DNA from 2 places in the Clostridium tanneri genome. Region 2 is predicted to be linked to the other one. Evidence: riboswitches for the same ligand, from Rfam matches in the RefSeq annotation. Region 2 holds a riboswitch; the other holds the start of a gene.

Region 1 (12,128 bases), on a different contig from region 2:
TTAGCTCGTTTACAGTTTTAGAGATAGAAATAACTCCTTTAAAGGTTTTATCAATGAATATAGGAGCAACTGAAGATATTATGTTTATGTTATCCTTACGATGAACTGAGTTATCTATAGATTTTTTTGTATTAAAAACCTTCATTCTAAGACCTGTTGGAGAAATTTCTAGTAAGTCCTTTCCAACAATATCAGAACTTTTAATATGAAAGTGCTTTTCATAGGATGGATTTACATAACTTATAATTCTTCTTTCGTCAACAAAACATATTAAATCATGGGATATTTCTAGTATTTTTTTAAATTTCTCGTTAAGTTCTTTTATGCCACTAAGCTCCGATATGTCTTGAAACACGCCTAAAGCACCAATAACTTTATTATTAGAAAATATAGGTGATCTATTAGTAATTACAAGACGGTTATTGATATATTGAGTTTCTCCAACTTTTCGTTCCATTGATAATACTATATTAGGAAGATCTGAAGTTGGGATGATTTCTTTTACATGATGACCTATGACTTCCTTTGATTCTCTGTCTATAATCCTTAAGGAATAATCATTCATTGCCGTAATGTAGCCATTGTTATCAATAACTAGTATTCCCACAGGAATATTTTTAACAATTTGTTCGTAGGCTATTGTATTCTCTTCGATTATATCATCAATTTTAGATAAAACTGAATTGTTAGTATTCAATCTATTAGTTATAAAATCACAGAGTTCCAACACAGCTTTTTGTGCATTTGAAGAATCTTCTCTTGAGGAAACTTCAATTATTTCACCTTCTCTTATCTTTAGCGAGATTAAAGCTAACATACTTATAGCTAAAGGCTCCTTTGCAGATAAGTTTCTTATATAGAGACTTATTCCATATTTATTTTTTAATTCAGTAGCTTTATGAACTATTACTGCAGCAATTCTTGTATGTATTCCATTAGGAATAGGGACTGTTACACTACTTTTATACATAATTCACCTCGTTCTGATAAAAAATATCAAATATGCTTAAAATGTTGATAAAAATTATCAATTATTATAATATCTTAAAATCTGCTATAAGTCTAGTATTTAATGCTGGGTGCTAAATCTCATTGGAATTATAAACAAAGGTTCTTTGATAATTTTTATCAAGAATTTAGTCGTATTTTCAAACATTTTGTCGTAATAATCACTTTAAAAACAGGTTATATATTTTTTGATTAGAAAAATACAAGGTTACACAATATAATTATAGACAGAAAATATAAATTAATTAGATTAACAGTTTATTGGCATAAAATTTGCTTTAAATATATCTTTGTCAGAATAAAAATGGACTATAGGTTTGAGATATATTTTATGAACGATTTATATTTGAGGAGGATAAGTAATGATAAAAGGTATAGCAGCTTCAAAAGGATATGCAATCGGTACAGTACTAATAAAGGAAGATACTGAGGTAAAAGTAGAAGAACGAAGAATAGAAGATATACAAGGAGAAAAGGATAGGTTTGAGAGAGCTTTAAAAGCCTCAAAAGAACAGTTGCAACAAATAAAAGAAAAGGCAGAAAAAGAGCTTGGGGCAGATAAAGCTGCGGTTTTTGAAAGTCATATGATGCTTTTAGAAGATCCAGAATTTGCAGGAGCAGTACTAATGGGTATAGAAAGCAGCAAAGTAAATGCAGAAAAGGCTCTTGAGGATGTTTTAAATATGTATGCTGGAATATTTGCAGCTATGGAAGATGAATACATGAGAGAGAGAGGCGCTGATATAAAAGATGTTGGCAGTAGAATACTTGCCAATCTAGCAGGAAAAGCTGTTGGAATATCAGAGTATAAAGATAACACAGTGGTAGTTGCTCATGACTTAACACCTTCAGATACAGCACAATTAGATAGAAGTAAAGTTATAGCTTTCCTAACTAACATTGGTGGAAGGACTTCCCACAGTGCTATTATGGCTAGAACTTTAGAGATACCTGCAGTTGTAGGACTACAAGACATAACTTCAGCAGTTAAAGATGGTGATACTGTTATAGTAGACGGAGTAGAGGGAATTGCTATAGTTAACCCAGATGCTGAAACAGTAAAGGCCTATGAGGCTAAAAAGGAAGCTTATAAAAAAGAAAGAGAAGAACTTAAAAAGCTAATAGATGTTAAAACTGTTACTAAGGCAGGAAAACGTGTAGAAGTTGCAGGGAACATAGGTAAGCCAGAAGACGTTCATCAGGTATTAGCAAATGGTGGAGACGGAATAGGATTATTTAGAACTGAATTTTTATACATGGATAGAGATGATATGCCAGGAGAAGAAGAACAGTTTGAGTCCTATAAATATGCTGTTGAAAAAATGGAAGGAAGACCTGTAGTTATCAGAACGCTTGATATTGGTGGAGATAAGAAGCTTCCATATTTGCCATTGCCAGAGGAAATGAACCCATTTTTAGGTTATAGAGCTATAAGACTTTGTCTTGATAGAACAGATATATTTAAAATTCAGTTAAGAGCATTACTTAGGGCTTCAGCTTTTGGTAATTTAAAAATAATGTTTCCAATGATATCTTCTTTAGAAGAATTCCTTAAATCAAAAGAAATTCTCGAAGAATGTATGGATGAGCTAAGAACAGAAGGAAAAGAATTTAATGAGAATCTAGAAACAGGTATAATGGTAGAGATACCAGCAGCAGCTGTTAATGCTGATGAACTTGCTAAATATGTAGATTTCTTTAGTATAGGAACAAACGACTTAATACAGTACACATTGGCGGCAGATAGAATGAATGAAAAGATATCCTACTTGTATAATCCAATGCATCCAGCAGTGTTGAAACTAATAAAAATGACTATAGAAGCAGCTCACAAGGAAGGAAAATGGTGTGGAATGTGTGGCGAGATGGCTGGTGATGAAAAGGCTATCCCTACATTAGTAGAATATGGTTTAGATGAATTCTCTATGAGTGCATCATCTATACTAAATGCGAAAAAGTTAATTATGGAAAATTAAAATATAAGAAAAAGTGATAAGTATAAAACCTGAACGGAATTAATTTTCAGTTCAGGTTTTATTTATATCAAAATTTAAACCGTAAAAAGAAATTTTAGTATATAATAGTAGATATAAAAACAAAATTTTAACCAAAGTATATTTAAGTTCATTTTTAAGGAGGAATTACAATGTCAATATTAAAAAATAAGAAAAGAATATATACACTTTGTTCAATGTCAATTGTTTTGCTATTAGCTTTAACAGCTTGTTCAAACTCACAAAATAAAAATACTTCAGACAATAATCAAACAACTACACAAAATCAGAGTCCAAAGGATAACGACAATCAGAATAATACATCCGCAAAAGAAGATAAAAAAGAAGATAAAAAAGAGGCGAAATTTGTTAGCACTCAAAGTGTTAATATTCCAAAGTTTAGCAAGGGGTTGTTATCTAAAAGTGAAGAACCAAGGTTTGGTACACCTTGGAAGAAATCTAACAATAAAAGTTATAGTGCATGCATAGAAGGAAAAGGACCTGAAGCTATTGAAGAAGGCGTAGGTAAGTTGTTTGTAAAGGATAAGGAAGGCAACACATATAGTTTTGAAATTTTAAACAATGATAAGATTTCACCTAGATATATAGAATGGGCAGATGATGAGAATCTATTTGTAGTAATTGGAGATGCTCACGGAACCGTATCAAAGGGTGGGAATTTATATCTAATTAATGTAGTTACAGGTAAGACATCTTTAGTATTAGAAACATCTAGTGATAAACAACAGGTAATGGAAATAAAGAAATTAGAATCAAACCTAAGCTTAAAGGTCAATGTATATGATGATGACAGTTATAATAAGTCACATGTTGAAAATTGGTCAATAAGTTCCTTTGACGTAAGTTTAAATAAACAGATGGAGGTAAAAGACTCAACAGGAAAGACAATTTATATAATTAATAAAACAAATTAGTAAGTTCTAAGGGGAATAATGTATGAATAAATCTAGAAAAATATACATTAAGGCGCTAGAAAAATATAATAACGGTTATATAGATAAGGCTATAGAGTTATGTGAAGAAAGTATATCCATAGATATTAAAAATGCAGCAGCTATAAATCTAAAAGGTCTATTGTGCTATCTAAAAGGGGATTTAGAAGAGGCACAAAAGCTTTGGAAAATGAATAAACAGATTAATAAAGATGGAATATCTGAAAAATATTTAGAGGATACAAAAAAGGATAAAGAAAGACTGAAATTTTATGGGGTTGCATTAGAACTTATAAGGGAGTTGAAAATTCAAGAAGCATTAGTTCTTTTAAAGAAATGTTTAGAGAGCGATTATAACCTTATTAATGTTAACAACCACCTAGCATTATGCTATATGAAAAAAGGGCTATATAACAAAGCATTAGAACATGTTGAGAAAGTTTTAACCTTAGATAGGACTAATGTAATAGCTAAAGATACGAGAAAAAAACTAAAGAGTTATGGTGTGTTAAACAAAGAATATGTACCAAAAAAACTGGCATTGATATTGATAGGTGTAATATGTCTAGTTGTGTTACTTTTGGGAACAATAGTATTTATTAATTTTAGTAAAGACGGCTATAAATCTGGGCTTAGAACTTTATTAAATTTTAAAGTAAATAGTTCTAGTGAGTCCCATAAAAAAGAAACTGGCACTACTAATAAAGAAATTGTAAAGGAAAAAAAGTCAGGCGCTGCTAAGCCAGAAATCAAGGAAGATAAGAAAAGTAATGTACAAAATGAGGTTTTCCCTTACGACAAGATTAAAGGTGATATTGAAAGTAAGAACTTTGATGCTGTATATGATGAAAACATAAAATGGAGAGACAAGAATATTAGCGACACAGAAAAAACACTTTTATCTAGTGCTAATGAATTATTAAAAACAGAAGGTGTAGAATACTTTTATGACAAAGCATATAGCTACATGAATAGCGAGGATTATGTCAATGCAAAGGTATATTTTACAAGATGTTATGAACTAGGTGGACAGCACTATTTATACCCTCATATAGTTTATATGCTTGGCACTACTTTTCATTTGTCTGGAGATGCTGAAAATACTATAAAATACTACTCTGAATATGATAAAGCATTTTCTGGTGGAGAATATGAGGAAACTGTATTATATACTTTAGCTCTTATATACAAAGATAAAGATGCAGCTACAGCAAAAGTTTATGCAGAAAAGTTATTACAGAATTATCCACAGTCAATCTATAATAATTCTGTAATAAACAGTTTAATTTATTAATAGAATTGAACACATAAATAAGCGTATCAATAGAAAAAATAAATAGTAACTTTAAAATATTTTATAGACTCAAATATTATAAACTATTGACTGTATAAAAAAAGTATTATAAAATTATCATATAAAAGATACCCCTTGAGGGTATATTGGAGGTATGGAAATGATAGGAGAAATAAAAGATATAAATTTTTCAGAGATAATTGAAAGTTCAAATGTGCCTGTAGTTGTAGATTTTTGGGCACCATGGTGTGGTCCTTGTAAGATGCTCGGACCTGTAATTGATGAAATTGCTGGAGAGTTAGGAGAAAAGGCTAAGTTCTTTAAGTTAAATGTAGATGAAAATCCTGAAACATCCTCAAAGTATAAGATCGCTAGTATACCTACAATTATGGTATTTAAAAATGGATCTATAGCTGATACACTAGTAGGATTTAGACCGAAGGATGCTATAAAAGGAGTAATAGAAAATCATATTTAATTGAATTTGAAATGACAAATTAATCTTGGGTTAATTTGTCATTTTATATATGTATTAAATAAACAAATCGAAAGTAAAATATTAATAAGTATTTATATTATAGGGAGTGAACACAGTGGATAATAGATATGATATAGCAGTAGTTGGTAGTGGACCAGCAGGTTTATCAGCTGCCATAAACGGAAAGATAAGAAATAAGAGAATAATTGTATTTGGAAGCAAAGAGCTAAGCAACAAGGTAATAAAAGCACCAAAGGTAGATAATTATTTGGGATTTTACGGAATAACAGGTGCGGAAATGAAAAAACAGTTTAAGAAACATATTGATGCTATGGGAATAAAAATAACTTATGAAAGAATAAATGCAATATATGCTATGGGAGACTATTACGGGTTAGCAGTTAATGAAAAAATGTATGAAGCAAGAACTGTAATTTTAGCTACAGGAATAGAATATACGAAACCACTAAGGGGAGAAGAGGAGTTTTTAGGTAAGGGAGTTGGCTATTGTGCTACCTGTGATGCCCCTCTTTATAAGGGAAAAATAGTGACTATAATAGGATATAATAAAGAAGCTGAAGAAGAAACTAACTATGTAAGTGAATTAGCTGAAAAGGTCTATTACGTACCTATGTATAGAGGTACATACGATTTAAAAAGGGGAAACATTGAAGTAGTTAGTGACAGACCGATAGAAATACAAGGAAAAGATAGAGTTACAAAGGTTGTCTTAAAAGAAAGAGAAATAATCACAGACGGAGTTTTTGTACTAAAGGATAGCGTAGCGCCAAATCAACTTGTACCAGGATTATTAGTAGAGAATGATCATATTAAAGTAGATTTGAATATGCAAACAAATCTTAGTGGGTGTTTTGCTGCAGGAGATTGTACAGGGAAACCTTATCAGTATATGAGAGCTGCAGGTCAAGGTCAAGTTGCTGCGCTAAATGCTGTTTCCTACTTAGACTCGTTAAAATAAATAAATGAAAAAACCATACAGAGGTCACCATCGTATGGTTTTTTATATGTGCTTAGCTAATATTAGCTAAAGGCTTATATGTCTAATTGACCACAAAGAAAACATGATTTCCAATAGTTTTTACATTTTTTTTGTTAATATTCTTCATCCATTTAGAGGTTGCTATTTTAGGATTATAGAAGAAAACTGCCCTTTCTGTTGGGTCTTCACCTTTTAATGCTTGAAACACTGCCTTATAACTACTTTCATCAGGAGTTACCTCGATTTTTCCGTTTCTTACACAGGAAAAGGCACCCTTCTGTTTAACTACGTCCTCTACGGTTTTTGGAAACTCTGGATATTTTAGTCGGTTTAGAATTACAGAGGCTACTGCCACCTTGCCTTCAAAGGGCTCACAATTGCTTTCAGCGTATACTACTTTAGCCATCAAGTGAATATCATTTTGGGTAATGTATATTTTTTTATCCAAATAGCTGAAAACTTGAACCACTTCATCTTCTTGATTAAATAAAGTTGTGTCAATATTGTTAGAGTCATAGGCACTAGCCTTAGTACAATATAAAGCTAGCAACAAGAACAAGAACGTTATACAATAGGTCATTCTTTTCAAATAAATCCTCTCCTTATTACCAACGGGGTTAGCTGACGGGTTCGGTAAAGGCATAACCTACGTAAAATACGATTCACCCCAAAAATTTGGTTTCCCCGCGTTTTATAAAAAAACTTAGGCTAATGGTATTATACCCATGAATTTTAAAAAAATACATAGTATAATAATTTTTAATATTTTATAAAAATAGAATAGGAATTGATATAAAGATTAGTAAATAGTGTATAATTGATAATAGGATTATTTATTAGGATGGTGAAGTGGGTGGAGATTTTAGATATAGTAGTTAGTTCTATTAAAAATATTAGCATATCATCGATAATGGATATATTAGTGGTTTCATATATTTTTTATAAGGGATATGTTCTCATAAAGGAAACAAGAGCAGAACAACTTTTGAAAGGAATTATACTTATAATTTTCCTTATTCCAGTAAGTAGTTTTTTTAACTTAACTATGCTTAATTGGATCTTAACCAAAACAATAACAATCGGAGTGCTTTCTTTTATTATTATATTTCAGCCAGAAATTCGTAGAGCACTTGAGCATTTAGGAAGAACTGCTTTTAATGATAAACATCTATTAGAAGATGAAGAAACTATGGAAAGAGTAGTAACTGAAATTGTCAATGCTGTAGAAAATTTATCTAATGAGAAAACAGGCTCCCTAATAATTATTGAACAACTTACAGGCTTGGGGGATATAGTAAATACAGGCACAATGCTAGATGCTGAGGTTTCATCTGCATTGCTAGAGAATATTTTTGTGGTTAACACACCATTGCATGATGGGGCTACTATCATAAGAAATGATAGAATTGTATCTGCAGGTTGTTTTTTACCCTTAACTAGCAATCAAGGAATCAGCAAAAAACTTGGTACTAGACACAGAGCGGCTATTGGTATTTCAGAGAACTCAGATGCATTAATTATAGTTGTATCTGAAGAAACTGGAACTATTTCCCTTGCAGTAAATGGTGTTCTTACAAGAAACTATACGAAGGAAAAGCTTAAAGATATTCTTATAAGAATAATTAGAAAAAGGCAGAGTACAAAGTTGACCTTTAGGGAGCAGGTGAGAGCATGGAAGAAAAAAATAAACAGCAGCAAGTAATTATCAAAGTATGTTGTGTTATAGCATCTTTTGTTTTATGGTTATATATATTCAATGTTGAAAATCCTATTAGGGAACGAAAAATTCTAGTTCCTGTGAAAATAACTAATAGGGATGTATTGGCAGAATCAAAGTTAGTAGCTGTGGGAGAAAATGACCTAAATATATCTTTAAGTATAAAAGGAAATGCGTCAGAACTGTATTCCGTTAAGGCCGAAGATTTTAGGTTAGAGTCAGATCTAAGGTCCTATGTATTGAAAAAAGGAGAAAATAAAGTTCCAGTTCAGGTTAAGAAGAGTCCTGAAAATATAAGAATACTTAATGGCGAAAATTTATGGATTAGTATCGATTTGGATGATTTAAAGGAAAAGATAGTTCAAATAAAAGTATTGTTAGAGGGAAAAGTTAAAGATGGATTTTATGCTCTTCAGCCTACTTTAAGTATAAAGGAGGCTGAAATCAGCGGAGCATCCAAAGAGTTAAGTTCTATAACTAGTGTAGTGGCTAGGTGCAATGTAAAAGATGTAGCAAAAGATGTAAATGCACTAGTATCACTAGAAGCAGAAGGAGAATCTGGAGCGATTAAAAATGTACAGATAGAGCCAAGTTCAGTTCAGGTTATAGTTCCTGTAAAAAAGATAAAAAGTGTTCCAGTTAATATTAAGACACAGCCTAACTTACAAAATATTCAAGGAATAAAATCTATAGCAGCGATGCCGGATAAAGTCGATATAGCTGGAGATGAGAAAGTGCTATCAGGTATAACTAGTTTAGACATAGAAGACGTTGATTTAAATAAATTAAATGGTAAAGATACTATAGAAGCTAAAATAAAAATTCCTAAGGATGTGATACTTGTAAATAGTAATGGCTCAATTAAACTTAAGGTTCAGTACAATAAAATTGCACAAAAAGAGTTTAACTTAGATATACAAACGAAGAATGTTGGGAATAACTATAATGTAAGTTTAGGTGCTAATAAGGCAACTATAACAATTTCAGGAGAAGAAAATATTTTAAATACCTTAAAGCCTGAGTCTATAGGCTGTTTTGTAGATTGCAGTAACCTAACTGAAGGAGAGTACAAATTACCTGTTACTGTAACTCTTCCAGAAGGAATAACTAGAGTTTCACAAAACCCCACAGAGGTTAAGGTAATAATAAAATCAAATGTATTGGAGGATAAAAATGTCAGTCAGAGTAAGTAACATAACAATGAGCATAGATGAAGACATAGAAGGATTAAAAAAAAGAGCAGCTAAAAAGGCAAGAATATCGATAAATGAGATAAAGGATTTTAAGATACTTAAGGAATCCATAGATGCCAGAAAAAAAGATAGTATAAAATTTAACTATACTGTTGAAATGTTTTGTGAAAATGAAGATAAGCTTGTAGCTAGAGCCAATGATAAGGATGTAAGTATAGAAGAAGAGTATAATGAAGAACTAAAGCTTGGAACAAAAAAGATGAATCATAGACCTGTTATTATTGGAATGGGGCCTGCAGGAATGTTTGCAGGTCTTTTCATGGCTCAAAAGGGATATAGACCTCTGATAATAGAAAGAGGGGAAAGAGTTGAGGATAGGACAAAATCAATAGAGAAGTTTTGGAGTACAGGAGAATTAAATTTAGAATCTAATGTGCAATTTGGAGAAGGTGGTGCAGGTACTTTTTCAGATGGAAAACTAACTACTAGAATAAAAGATATAAGATGTGATTTTGTATTAAGGGAGCTTGTTAACGCTGGAGCACCAAAGGAAATTTTATATAGTGGAAAACCGCATGTAGGAACGGATATTTTAAAGATAGTTGTAAAAAATATAAGAAATAAGATTATTGAACTTGGTGGAGAGATAAGGTTTAATAGTAAGTTAGAAAGCTTAATAGTTAAGGATAAGGCAATTTCAGCAATTATAGTAAATGGAGAGGAGATTCCTTGTGACAACTTGATATTAGCAATAGGCCACAGTTCCAGAGATACTTATGAAATGCTATATAAAAGCGGAGTTTTTATGGAGGCAAAAGCTTTTTCTATAGGGGTAAGGGTAGAACACTCCCAAGCAATGATAAACGAGAGTCAGTATGGAAAATACGCGGAGCATCCAAGACTTAAAGCTGCAGACTATAGATTGACCTATAACACCAAAGAAAAAAGAGGAGTTTATAGTTTTTGTATGTGTCCAGGCGGAGAGGTAGTAGCTGCAGCTTCAGAGGAGAAAATGTTAGTAACTAACGGCATGAGTCACTATAAAAGAGACAAGGAAAATGCTAACTCTGCTATTGTAGTTACTGTTGGAGATAAGGATTTTGAGGGAACTAGCCCACTTAAAGGTATGGAGTTTCAAAGACATTATGAAAGACTAGCTTACTTAGTAGGAGGAGGAGAGTATAAAGCACCTGTTCAGTTAGTAGGAGATTTTCTACAAGATAGAGTATCCACTAAGTTAGGTAATATAAAGCCTAGCTATAAGCCAGGGTATGAGTTTAAAGAATTAAAAGATTGTCTTCCATCCTATGTAACTGAATCGTTAAAGGAAGGTTTTGTAAATTTTGATAGAAAAATCAGGGGATTTGCAAATAATGATGCAATAGTTACAGGAATTGAAACAAGAACTTCAGCTCCAGTTAGAATACTAAGGAATGAAAAATTAAAGAGCATTTCTATTGAAGGATTGTATCCTGCTGGAGAAGGTGCTGGATTTGCCGGTGGAATAGTATCTGCAGCAGTAGATGGATTAAAAGTTGCAGAGAATATAATGCAAGATTACAAACCATTATATTAAATTTTCTGAAAAGAACTTTTTTGAAATAAATCTGTTAAAATATATATTAGATAAATCGATTTCATGAGAACATTTAGATAGACAAGCATTATTTATATAAAGAAGAGGTGTTAATAAATGATTAAAAATTTTCAAGAGGTTTTAGAAAAAGTAAAAAGTTTAAAAACAAAGAAGATAGCAGTAGCAGTAGCTCAAGATAAACCAGTTCTTGAAGCAGTAATGGATGCAAAAGAACAAGGAATAGCAGATGCTATACTAGTTGGAGACAAGACAAAAATTGAGCAAGTGGCAGCAGAAATAGGAATGGATTTAAGCAAGTTTGAAATAGTTGAAGAAACAGACATGAGAAAAGCAGCAATGAAAGCTGTTGAATTAGTTTCAACAGGCAAGGCAGATATGTTAATGAAAGGACTTATAGATACTGCAAATTTCCTAAGAGCTGTTTTAAATAAAGAAATAGGATTAAGAACAGGTATGCTTATGTCCCACGTAGGTGTTTTTGAAATACCAGGTTACGATAGGTTAATATTAATAACAGATGCTGCTTTTAATATGTATCCTGAACTTAAAGATAAAATAGATATAGTTAAAAACTCAGTAACAGTTGCACATTCACTTGGACTTGAAAAGCCAAGAGTAGCTCCAGTATGCGCTGTAGAAGTTGTAAATCCTAATATGCCAGCTACAATGGACGCTTCAATTCTTTCAAAAATGAATGATAGAGGACAGATAAAAGGATGTATTATTGATGGACCACTAGCATTAGATAATGCTTTATCAGAAGAGGCTGCAGCACATAAAGGAGTTACAGGACCAGTGGCAGGTAAAGCTGATATATTATTAATGCCAAATATTGAATCAGGAAACATAATGTATAAAACACTAACTTATACAACTGCTTGCAAGAGTGGTGCT
Region 2 (12,128 bases):
ATTTAAACTTGCATAAAGTAGTGTAAAGTCTATAGAACTTTCTCACCAATTCTAAAAAGATAGTTGGAATAGGCATAGTTACTTTATATACTGATTTATAATACATCTTATAGTATGCTTTTTTTAGATGCTTCCACATTGAGCAATATTCCCTTTTGTTGAAGTCAGACACATCAGCTACAACTCCTCTACCATCTAGCATCATTACATTTTTGGCATGTACGTCATGAGGGTATAACCCCTGTTTTTGGGCATAATTTAATGCGTTATCAATATCAATAATAACTTGTTCGTCAATTCTTATTCCCTTTCTTAAACATTCATAAAGATTTATTCCCTTTAAACGTTTCAGTATTAGGTAACTCTTTCCATAGTGATAACACTCAGAGTATGCTGGATGACTGCCTAGCTTCTCATATACTTCTATTTCATCCTCAATGCCTGGTCGTCCTTCTGCATATATTTTTACAGCAAAGTCTTGAAAATCTTTATGACACAATACAGCAGCATAATTCCCTGTACCTAATAACATCCAACCCTTAGGAACAAACTGTACCTTAACAGAATCAAAAGGATTAATACTTTTAACCTCTATTTTCTTTAGTAATTCTTTCTCAACTTCACCTATTAACTTTTTTAACTTATTATTACTCTTATCTAGCATAGCTTCAACCTTCTTTTAAATTGATAAAATAGTAAATATTCTATTCCTAATACTTATATTTTATACTAAATAATTTCTAAAGTGAACTTAATTATTCTGCTTACATAATACTATATAAGCTAAAGACCTTTAATATAGTAATTTTAGCATTACTATATTAAAGGTCTAATTTAATTGAGATATTTAGAAAGTTTCAATATTATCTAAATTATCACTTTCGTTATCATTTGGATTACTTCTTAAGTACTGTCTTCCATTCCTTGCTGTTCCTACATTTACTCCCTCTATAAGATGATCCTTTGCCATCATAATGGCTTCATCTATAGAATAAACATTTCCATTTTCTAGCATGACATCTGTAATATCTCCCTGAGGATTCTTTTTTACTTTCAAGATTTTTGATTTATTATTATCCATGGCTATCTCCCCTATTCTTTAGTAATTAAAGTACTAGAGTTAGTATATGCTCACATAAAAGTTTAAATTCAAGATATTATTATCTATAATATCTATTTAGCTCAAAGATATAAGAAGTTTATACTCTATCATAGTAAACAAAAACTGCTTTTATACTAGCATTTACCTGGATTTGTCCCTCTCTTATCGGTGTGGTAGTATCTGCTGATGTGGCATATAAAACTCTTTCCGACACCGGTGCATACCCTTGGCTTTCCTCAGTTATGCTGACAGGCGTCTTATTAACTATTACCCCTAATGAACTCTCAATGCTTTGAGCCTTGACTACAGCATCCTTTAACGCTAACTTTAGTGCTTCATTATAATATACCCTAGGATTTGATATAGTGAAATTGATGTTGCTTACCGTATTAGCTCCAGCAGCCACTGCAGCATCTACTATTTCGCCAGTTTGTTTTATATTTTTTACTGTTATCCTAAAAGTGTGTATCACTCTATAGCCTCTAAAAATTTGCTTTCCTTCAACATAATCATATTGAGGACTAATGTTATACATATCCGTTTTTATATCCTCTTCCTCAATTCCCATTCCTACAAGAGTACTAATTACTCTACTTGAAACTATGGCATTTTCATTCTGAGCAACTCTTAATTCTTTATTTTGTGTTTCTACCCCTAAAGTTATTACAGCAATATCTGGTTGTACTGCAACCATTCCCTTTCCATTTATGTTCATTTTGTGGTATTTAGACCTTTGCTTAACATTGTCCCCTAGATTACCATAAGGTACATCATTTTCCTGAATTGCCTGTGGCCATCCATAACAATACACTTACTTTCACCCTTCCCTTTGATAGATTCTTTATTGCTAAAAATTTTTACGTGATAGCAAATAAATTAAAATATTTTAACCATAATATCATAGTATGAGCTAAGCTGTTTATTTGTTACAAAGTTGAAGTTCTTCATAAAATAATACAATAAAAAAACTCCCACGGAATTTTGGGAGCTTTCTTACTTTATAATATCTTACTTAGGAAATCCTTTGTCCTATCATTCTTCGGATTCCCGAAAATTTCTGTTGGAGTACCCTCTTCAACAATATATCCATCAGCCATGAATAATACTCTATTAGCAACTTCCTTAGCAAAGCCCATTTCATGAGTAACTACTATCATGGTCATTCCTTCCTTTGCTAAATCCTTCATTACTTGAAGCACTTCTCCTACCATTTCAGGATCTAGAGCTGAAGTAGGTTCATCAAATAACATTATTTCAGGTTCCATAGCTAAAGCCCTTGCTATAGCTACTCTCTGCTTTTGTCCTCCAGATAGATTGTCTGGATAAACCTCTGCTTTTTCTCTTAATCCTACCTTTTCAAGTAACATATATGCCTTTTCCCCAGCTTCTTTTTTAGACATTTTCCTAAGTTCTACTGGTGCCAAGGTTATGTTTTGAAGTACAGTTAAATGAGGAAAGAGATTAAAAGACTGAAATACCATTCCTAACTTTTCTCTTAGTTTGTTTATATCTATACCTTTTTCATTTATATCCTGCCCATCTATAAGTACAGTGCCTTCATTTATATCCTCCAGTTTGTTTAGACATCTAAGTACTGTGCTCTTCCCTGAACCAGATGGACCTATTAAGCAAACTACTTCACCTTGACTTACAGTAAAATCTATTCCCTTCAAAACTGTAAGCTCATTAAATTTCTTCTTAAGTCCCTTTACTTCTATCATATCTTTAGTCTCCTTTCTAAACCTCTAGAGGCATAAGTTAACAACATAATTATAACAAAATAAAATATTGCAACAAAGGCCCATGTTTCAAAAGCACGATAATTTGAAGCAATTATTATCTCTCCGCTTTGAGTAAGCTCTCTAATTCCTATTACAGACAGAAGGGATGTATCCTTTAGAGATATAATAAATTGATTTATAAAGGCTGGCACCATTTTTCTTACTGCCTGTGGTAGTATAATTAATCTCATAGTCTTTCTATGAGGGAGACCTAAACTTCTAGCAGCTTCCATCTGGCCTTTGTCCACTGCCATTATACCTGCTCTAAAGATTTCTACCATGTAAGCACCGGCATTTAAACTAATGGCTACTACTCCTGCAGTAAAAGCTGGTATTTTAATGCCTAAAGCACCAGGTATGCCAAAGTATATAAAAAATGCTTGTACTATTAGTGGTGTTCCTCTTATTATATCCACATAAGCTCTAGCCATACCTTTTAAAGCTTTATTACTACTAATGGACATCATTCCAAATAATAGCCCCAATAAACTTGCAAGTATCAAGGAAACTATCGTTATTTCTATAGTTACTCCAAGACCTGATAAAAGGTCTGGTAAACTCTCTTTAAATAGGGCAATTATATCCAAATCCCTTCAACTCCTTCTCTTATTAATAATGTGTTTATTGCTTAATTTCTCTGTATATAATCCTATCTTTAAACAAAATTTTAACTCTTATATATAATTAAACTTCACACACTATCCAACTAGTTTCTTAAAATAAATACTACTTCTTAATATACTTTGATATAATCTTGTCATATTCCCCATTTGCTTTTATTTTGTTAAGTCCATCATTAAATGCACTCATCAATTCTTTGTTATCGCCTTTTTTTACTGCAAAGCCAAAATCTTGTTTTGTTAACTTATCTCCTGCTATCTTTAAACCAGAATCAGGATTTACAGAAATCATATATGCAACAACAGGGTAGTCTTCAAAGGTTACATCAGCATTTCTATTTTTTACTTCCTGCATCATTGATGGCGTATCATTAAAATATTTAACAGTTACTCCTAGTCTGTCTTTATTTGTTTCAGCATATTTTGCTCCAGAAGTTCCTTTCTTAACTGCAAAAACTTTACCTTTAAAATCTTCTTCCGACTTTATCTTGTCATTATCTTCTTTAACAACTGCAGCAATTCCCGCTTCATAGTAACCTACTGACATATCTAGAACCTTTTTTCTTTCATCTGTAATTCCCATACCTGCTATTGCACCATCTATTTGATTTGATTGTATAGCAGGAATTATTCCCTTAAAATCCATAGGTTTCAACTCATATTGAAAACCCTCAACCTTTGCTACTGCATCTAAAATATCAACATCTATACCAGTATACTTGCCGTCTTTTTCAAAAGAAAATGGAGCATAAGTAGCATCGGTAGCTATTATATATTTTTTATCAAATTTTTTATTCGAATCAGTATTTGTACTTACACTTTTGTTTCCACATCCTATTAATCCTACAGCGATTGCTGCAACTATTGATATTTTTGCTATCATTTTTTTCATTTGTAATTCCCCCTTTTAAATATGTAAATATAAATTATATATTTATAGTACCAGTTTCTTAAATAATCGTCAATATTCGACGTAGTTTTTTAACATTATGACATATGTAAACCTTATTTTTTTGCATTTTATTAAGATACCCTTTTCTTTTTCTATATAATTTGACAGATTAATAAAAGTTTCTATATAATTTCTTGCAAATAAAAAATCCACTGCTAGTATTAAGCCGGTGGATTAAAAACAATTACCTTATCCCTATTGTAGATCTGCTGATTTTACTATGTAAAATAGCATATATTAAAGAAACAGTTTAACTTTCTATAGCACTTTGCCTAAAAAATCCTTTGTTCTATCATTCTTTGGATTTCCAAAAATCTCTTCTGGAGTACCTTCTTCAACAATGTATCCATCAGCCATAAATAGTACCCTGTTGGCAACTTCTTTAGCAAAACCCATTTCGTGGGTAACTACCATCATAGTCATTCCTTCCTTTGCTAAATCTTTCATTACCTGAAGTACCTCTCCTACCATTTCAGGGTCTAAAGCTGATGTAGGTTCATCAAATAACATTATTTCAGGCTCCATAGCTAATGCTCTTGCTATAGCTACCCTCTGCTTTTGTCCTCCAGATAGATTATCAGGATAAACATGAGCCTTATCACTTAGCCCTACTTTCTCTAATAACTTATAGGCCTTCTCTTCTGCCTCCTTCTTTGACACTTTATTTAATTCTATAGGCGCTAAAGTTATATTTTGAAATGCTGTTAAATGAGGAAATAGATTAAAGGATTGAAAAACCATACCTAGCTTTTCCCTTAACCTGTTTATATTAACTCCCTTTTCATTTATGTCTTGTCCATCAATTAGAACAGTTCCTCCATTTATTTCCTCAAGCTTGTTTAGGCATCTTAGTACTGTACTTTTACCTGACCCAGAAGGGCCTATGAGACACACTACTTCTCCTTCATTTACAGCAAAATCTATTCCCTTCAAAACAGTAAGTTCATCAAATTTCTTTTCAAGTCCTTTCACTTCTATCATATCTTTAATCTCCTTTCCACCCCTCTTGATGCATAAGTCAACAGCATAATTATCACAAAGTAAAATACTGCAACGAAAGCCCATGTTTCAAAGGCACGGTAATTAGAGGCAATTATAATCTCACCGCTTTGAGTAAGCTCTCTAATTCCTATTACAGATAGAAGAGATGTGTCTTTTAACGATATAATAAACTGATTTATAAAAGCTGGAACCATCTTCCTTACTGCTTGTGGTAATATAACAAACTTCATAGTTTTCCCATAGGGAAGACCTAGACTTCTTGCCGCTTCCATCTGACCTTTGTCCACAGCCATTATTCCTGCTCTAAAAATTTCTACCATATAAGCACCGGCATTCAAACTAATAGCTATTACCCCTGCTGTAAAAGCTGGTATCTTCACATTCAAAGCCCCTGGAATACCAAAGTATATAAAGAATGCTTGTACTATTAAAGGTGTACCTCTTATTATATCCACATATACTCTAGCTATGCCCTTTAAAACTTTATTTGTACTAATAGACATCATTCCAAATAACAATCCTAGTACGCTGGCAAGTATAAGGGATATTACCGTTACTTCTAAAGTAACTCCTAATCCAGACAAAAGATCTGGTAAACTCTCTTTAAATAAAGCCATTAAATCCAAGCTATTCACCCTCCTAAATCTCCAAGAATTAAATTATCTGCTAAAAAACTCCGTTTCAAGTTTTTTTGTAGCTTAAAACTGGATTTTTATATGCTACTATGTATTTGATGATATAAAGAAACAAACTTTTAATGGTGGTATATAAATTCTTCAATAAAGATTCATATACCACCACTATTTTATTCATATTAGATAAAGTTTTATTATAGTAATGCTATTTCTTTATGTATTTCTGTATAATCTTATCGTACTCTCCGCTTTCTTTAAGTTTCTTTAATCCATCATTGAAAGCATCCATCAGCTCTTTATTGCTTCCCTTTTTAACAGCAAATCCATAGTCTTGCTTTGTTAACTTATCTCCAACTATTTTTAGTCCTGAATTTTCGTCTACAGTTATCGCATATCCAACTACAGGGTAATCTTCAAAAGCTAAATCTGCATTTCCATTTTTAACCTCCTGCATCATAGAAGGTGAATCATTAAAGTACTTAACTGTAAAACCAAGCTTGTCTTTATTTTCTTCTGCATACTTGGAACCACTTGTTCCTTTTTTAACTGCAACAACTTTTCCTTTAAAATCTGATTCTGTCTTTATCTTATCGTTATCCTTTTTAACTACGGCAGAAACACCAGATTCAAAATATCCTTCAGACATATCTAAAACCTTTTTTCTTTCATCTGTAATGCTCATGCCGGCAATAGCACCATCAATTTGATTTGACTGAAGCGCAGGTATTATACCTTTGAAGTCCATTGGTTTTAACTCATACTCAAAACCTTCAGTTTTTGAAATAGCCTCTAATAGTTCAATGTCTATACCTGTATACTTTCCATCCTTTTGAAACTCAAAAGGTGCAAAAGTTACATCTGTTGCTATACTATATTTTTTACTGAACTTTTTGTTTGAATCAGCATTAGTGGCAGTACTACTATTTCCGCATCCCACTAGTCCAACTGCCACTGCTGATACTATTAATAGTTTTGTTAAAATTTTCTTCATCTATAGTTCCCCCTTAATTATAAAATGAATAATTATTAATCTCTATAGCTAATACTATCAAAGACCCTTGCAAGTGTCAACTACTTTTTATTCATATTCGACATTATTCTCTCATTTTTGACCCCGTTTTTGATATATATTTACGAAATATTATTCATATGATTAACAATTGTGTATTTTTTGTTAACTTAAAAATTTATTTTTACATATTTATAACCTTTATTAAAAACTTATAAATTTAGTTTTAAAATTTATAATGAAGCTTAAGTATAGTTTTAATTTTATTCCTCTAAATGTAACTACATGATAAATATTCCTGGTACTCCATTAATCTCATATGGAATTAATCTGGGAATCTTGTTACAATAACACTTGCAAAAGCAAGCCGAATCTCCTTATGGAGTACGGGGGATTTATTAATAGGGGTGAATCTTTATATATATAAAGTAGGGGACCTCAACCCGAACCCGTCAACTAACCTCGGAGGCAAAAGAGGAGGATAAACATATGATTAAATCAAAAAAGATCAAAGCTTTACTGATGACTATGTCATTATCACTATTGTCAATTCAATCTGTACATGCAGCTAGTTACACAGTTCAATCAGGAGACTCACTATACAAAATAGGAAGACTTTTTAGCACTGCTGCAAATACTATCATGCAGAACAATAATCTTTCAAGCACCTTAATATATCCAGGACAGGTATTAAAGGTTTCAAGTCAAACTTATACGGTTAAAAGCGGAGATAGTCTTTATCTAATAGCACAGAACTTTGGTGTTTCTGTTGATTCTCTAAGAAAGGCTAACAACAAATGGGACAATCTAGTATATTTAGGTCAGACTCTAAATATACCTAGTAATAACTATACTTCTGTATCTCCAAATAGCGGACAAGTTTCAGCCTCAGTTATTTCCCATACAGAGGCTGAAATAGACCTACTTGCAAGGTTAATAAAGGCTGAAGCTGAAGGACAACCTTATACTGCTAAAGTTGCAGTAGGAGCTGTAGTTGTGAATAGAGTTCAAGATTCACGTTTCCCTAGCACCGTGACATCTGTAGTATATCAAAAGGATGCAGGTTACTATCAGTTTACACCAGTTGTTAACGGAATGATTAACAAGCCTGCAACTGCAGAAGATAGAAAGGCTGCTTTAGAAGCACTTTCTGGAGCTGATCCAACAAAGGGTGCCTTATATTACTTTGATGATAGTACAACAAACAAATGGCTTTGGTCCAAGACTGTCGCTTTAAGAGTTGATAGAATGGTTTTCTCTTATTATTAAACAATAAAATAATATAAAAAGGGAGGTTGTTGGATTTTCAACAACCTCTTTGTTTTTACCAAAACTATCCAATAACTTTCCTTATCTTGAATATATTATCTAAAATCCTTTAGCTTTGAGAGAAAGATTGGTCTAATGTCCAGTAACCTAATCCTCTAAAATTATAACATCCTATTTGCAAGAATTCGTATACTGTTATTAATATTTTTAATTCTTTATATGTATTTGCATGATTTTTTCTAGTCAATATTCTGTGTCATGAATGTCCCATAGGACATTTACATTTCTTATTTTTAGGTATATTATATAAATATGATCACTTTATTTTCTGAATATACTCAATTTTGAAAAGAGGCATTGTTTATGAATTTAAATTCAATAGATCTTATGGATTTGCATAATCATACTATCTGGTCTGACGGAAGCCATACTGCAGATATAATTATAAAAAACGCTGTCAAAAATGGTATGACAGCAGTAGGCATTTCTGATCATTTTAACACTTCAAAATGCAACTCACTGCAAAATCACCAATTGAAGGAATATATAGAAAACATAAATCAATTGAAAGACAGCTACAGGCATGATATTCAGGTTTATGCAGGAATAGAGTTATCTATGGATACAGAACTCTGTGATATAAAGAATTTACCTTATGATGAACTGAATAAACTTGATTATGTATTATTTGAATATATAGATTGTTTTAAAAACAGCATAAAGTTTTCAGAATTAAAAGAGTATAGTTCTAAATTTTGCTGCAAAATAGGTCTTGCTCACACTGACTTGCTTTATTACAGTAGGATTTATGGTTTAAAGCCATTAATCAATATGTTAAAGGAAAACAATTTATTCTGGGAATTAAACGTCAACGACGGATACGAATACTTTAGTAAATTAGTCCGTTCTAGAGACAGCTGGAGAACAAATAGATTTTTTAAAAAACTAAAACAAAATAATATACAAATATCCGTAGGCTCAGATACTCATAACCTTCAATACTATGATTTTGAGCAGCTTCAAATAGGTAATTTATTAGCCAAGCATAAATCTATAAAAATGCTAAAATATGATTTTTCAATATCTAGAGCGATTCACCTTAATAAAGGTTTAACCAATTATCATATATAATAAAATTTATTTTGCAAAGATTAAGCCTGATATTTTTATCAGACTTTTATACTTTTTTGCATTTTTTATCTTAAATAATAATCTATAAGCAATTGTTAATTTTTCAGATTTTTCCCAATTGTCTATTATATGAATAAATCTTTACAATTTCTTTACACTTTTTCCTCATAAATCTATTGTCAAAATGCCTATCCTACCAGTAAAATAAATATAAGTTATTAGGATGGGAGGCGAAGCTTATGAATGACCATTTAAAAGAAATAGAAAGGTTTTTACTTGACCATGATATGAAATTAGGAAAAAATAAAACCACAAGCAATAAATTACTTAGCAAGCTAAATCGAAAGAGTTTAATTTCTAGATCTATGCGGTGCGTATATCGTGTTGATAACTTCATAGTTAAAACTTCTTCAGATGCTACTGGTTCCAGGTTGCCTGTTGGCGCTGATCAATGTCTAAATGAATTTAATATATATAATTCAACAGATAAAAGACTTGAACATTTTAGGGAAATATTCTGTCCAGTGTACGCAATCTATGAAAGCAGGTTTTTATATTTAACAATTCATAAACTTCTAACTCCTTTGTCAACAAAAGATGACTCTGATGAAACCATATACAGCTTTATTAATAGTGGCCGGAAATTCTCTAATGAATCAAAGTTCTTTCATATTCTAGAGAATTTCAAAAGTACCTGGGTTACTAAATCACCAGAATTACAACATGAATATAGCAAAATCAGTACTTTTGGACATGACGAAAATAACAATCTCTATGTATTAGACTATGGCATGTTATGAAGCTGTATTAAATAGCATATATTTATACTGAGCTTGTTTTTTAAAGTGCACATTAGCTTTAGAATGAGTGTGATATTTAAATCAATAAAAACAAAAAATATTCTGAATAGGAAGATGAATATGAAGAATACCCTAAAAAACCCAGAAACAATTTCTAATGATTCCTTTATCTATGATGAGTTAAAGATTAAACCTTTAGAGTTAAAGACTGAAGAAAAAAATAAAATAGTTAAGCCTTTACTTGCGGCTTCATTATCTACTGTTACAATAATAATATCTCTTCTTGGGTATCAGCATTTTTCCCAGATTAGTAACAGTAACTTGAAAAATAAAACAACCACCATTAGTGATGTAAACAGCCAACTAATATCAAAAGATGCATACAAAATAAATGATACTTCATCAAACCTAACAGTCAATCAAAATTTTAGCGACAGTTTAAAAAAGGACAACAATATTAATGCTACTAAATTTAATACAAACATCCCTAAAAGTTCTTCTGAGGAATACAAAAAACTAGATTACACAGTTAGTAAGGATACTAAAACCTCAGATAAATCTCCATCATCAACAACTGAAAATGCCAATTTGATATCTGATGATATAGTTCTTTCTAAGCAAGATACCTTAGAAGTTTCAATTTCTAAAGATAGAAGTGACACTAAAATTGAGGATGTTACAAAAGCAAGTCCTTCTAATGACCAAAAAAAAGAAGTTAACTCTATTTCCTCTTCTGAAAACAAATTAGCAAAGGAAAGGCCTGACATATTGACCTTAGCAGAAGCAGAAGAATACTGGGGAAGTAAAGTTTTGCTCCCTTCATACATACCAGAAGGCTTTGAGCTTACAGATATATCTATATCTAGAGACAACAAAGAAAAATATGTAAGATTGACGTTCAGCTCAAATAATGCCTATTTTAAAATAACCCAAAATCAGAACACTAAATATACTATAAGTGGCAAGGCAACTAGTATTGACGGCTTAAAGGTATGGGTTACGGAAACAACGGAAAACTCAAATTCTAATACTACAATTACTCGAGTTCTTTGGAATAAAGGTAATGTTCAGTATTCACTAGCTGGCAATATACCAAAAGATAACTTGATAAATATTTGCAAATCCGTTAATTAAAACTAGAGCAGAGGACTGTTTTCCTCTGCTCCTTTATTCCAGTAAAAATCGTACTAGTACTTATTCACTTTTATCCTTTGTTTACTAACATAATATTCAAAAACAAATACTTTGTTACACATTACTTTTAATACTAATAAATTTGCAGTTACATAGTCATTACTTTTCTACATTCCTCTGCACAGTGACGACAAGCATCAGCACATAAATTATTGTGTTCACTTTTAAATCTATTGCATTCTGATGCACATTCTTCACAAATTGTAGAACATAAATTTAATATTTCTTTTAAATGTTTACTTCTTCTTGCCATAGCGCAAGCTGCTGTTGAACATACTTCAGCACAGTCCATCAAGTCAAGCATACAATGTTCTCTCATATTCATATCTGGTTCTTCTAAACAAAGCCTTAAGCATTCTTGGCAAAGTTGCGCACACTTATTAAGTGCGTCCATACAGGATTGGTATTGAGCATTTGGTGCCATTAAAGTTGCATTCATTTACTGTACCCCTCTTTCCTATTAATATATAGTATTACATAAATTATTTTGTGCTAGATATTTAAAATAATACCTCATCTCACTTAGGAAGTTTTTGCAAGATGTATCTCCTAAGGTCATAAATTTATAGTATTTGATCATCGTTCTTAAAAAACTCTTCTATGGATTTTGCTAAGGAATCTGCTATCTTGCCC

Evidence for each region. Region 2 has a riboswitch for cyclic di-AMP ahead of P8V03_RS09640 (LysM peptidoglycan-binding domain-containing protein). Riboswitches for the same ligand answer to the same signal wherever they lie in the genome.
Region 1: another riboswitch for cyclic di-AMP. It lies ahead of P8V03_RS02995 (cell wall hydrolase); the one in region 2 lies ahead of P8V03_RS09640 (LysM peptidoglycan-binding domain-containing protein).

The regions. Positions count from the first base shown of each region.
Region 1 is NZ_JARUJP010000002.1:157,953-170,080, reverse strand. It holds gene P8V03_RS03025 (sigma 54-interacting transcriptional regulator) at 1-970, opposite strand, end outside; gene ptsP (phosphoenolpyruvate--protein phosphotransferase) at 1,371-2,984, shown strand; gene P8V03_RS03015 (DUF4652 domain-containing protein) at 3,155-3,937, shown strand; gene P8V03_RS03010 (tetratricopeptide repeat protein) at 3,960-5,249, shown strand; gene trxA (thioredoxin) at 5,410-5,727, shown strand; gene P8V03_RS03000 (NAD(P)/FAD-dependent oxidoreductase) at 5,843-6,706, shown strand; gene P8V03_RS02995 (cell wall hydrolase) at 6,789-7,307, opposite strand; cyclic di-AMP (ydaO/yuaA leader) riboswitch at 7,319-7,447, opposite strand; gene cdaA (diadenylate cyclase CdaA) at 7,581-8,429, shown strand; gene P8V03_RS02985 (CdaR family protein) at 8,399-9,637, shown strand; gene P8V03_RS02980 (NAD(P)/FAD-dependent oxidoreductase) at 9,618-11,213, shown strand; gene ptb (phosphate butyryltransferase) at 11,331-12,128, shown strand, end outside.
Region 2 is NZ_JARUJP010000009.1:92,309-104,436, forward strand. It holds gene P8V03_RS09595 (protein kinase family protein) at 1-664, opposite strand, end outside; gene P8V03_RS09600 (DUF3892 domain-containing protein) at 848-1,081, opposite strand; gene P8V03_RS09605 (SIMPL domain-containing protein) at 1,200-1,913, opposite strand; gene P8V03_RS09610 (amino acid ABC transporter ATP-binding protein) at 2,101-2,823, opposite strand; gene P8V03_RS09615 (amino acid ABC transporter permease) at 2,820-3,470, opposite strand; gene P8V03_RS09620 (transporter substrate-binding domain-containing protein) at 3,610-4,395, opposite strand; gene P8V03_RS09625 (amino acid ABC transporter ATP-binding protein) at 4,714-5,436, opposite strand; gene P8V03_RS09630 (amino acid ABC transporter permease) at 5,433-6,083, opposite strand; gene P8V03_RS09635 (transporter substrate-binding domain-containing protein) at 6,298-7,083, opposite strand; cyclic di-AMP (ydaO/yuaA leader) riboswitch at 7,457-7,587, shown strand; gene P8V03_RS09640 (LysM peptidoglycan-binding domain-containing protein) at 7,591-8,370, shown strand; gene P8V03_RS09645 (CpsB/CapC family capsule biosynthesis tyrosine phosphatase) at 8,734-9,501, shown strand; gene P8V03_RS09650 (hypothetical protein) at 9,741-10,301, shown strand; gene P8V03_RS09655 (DUF4367 domain-containing protein) at 10,422-11,435, shown strand; gene P8V03_RS09660 (four-helix bundle copper-binding protein) at 11,584-11,934, opposite strand; gene cwlD (N-acetylmuramoyl-L-alanine amidase CwlD) at 12,059-12,128, opposite strand, start outside.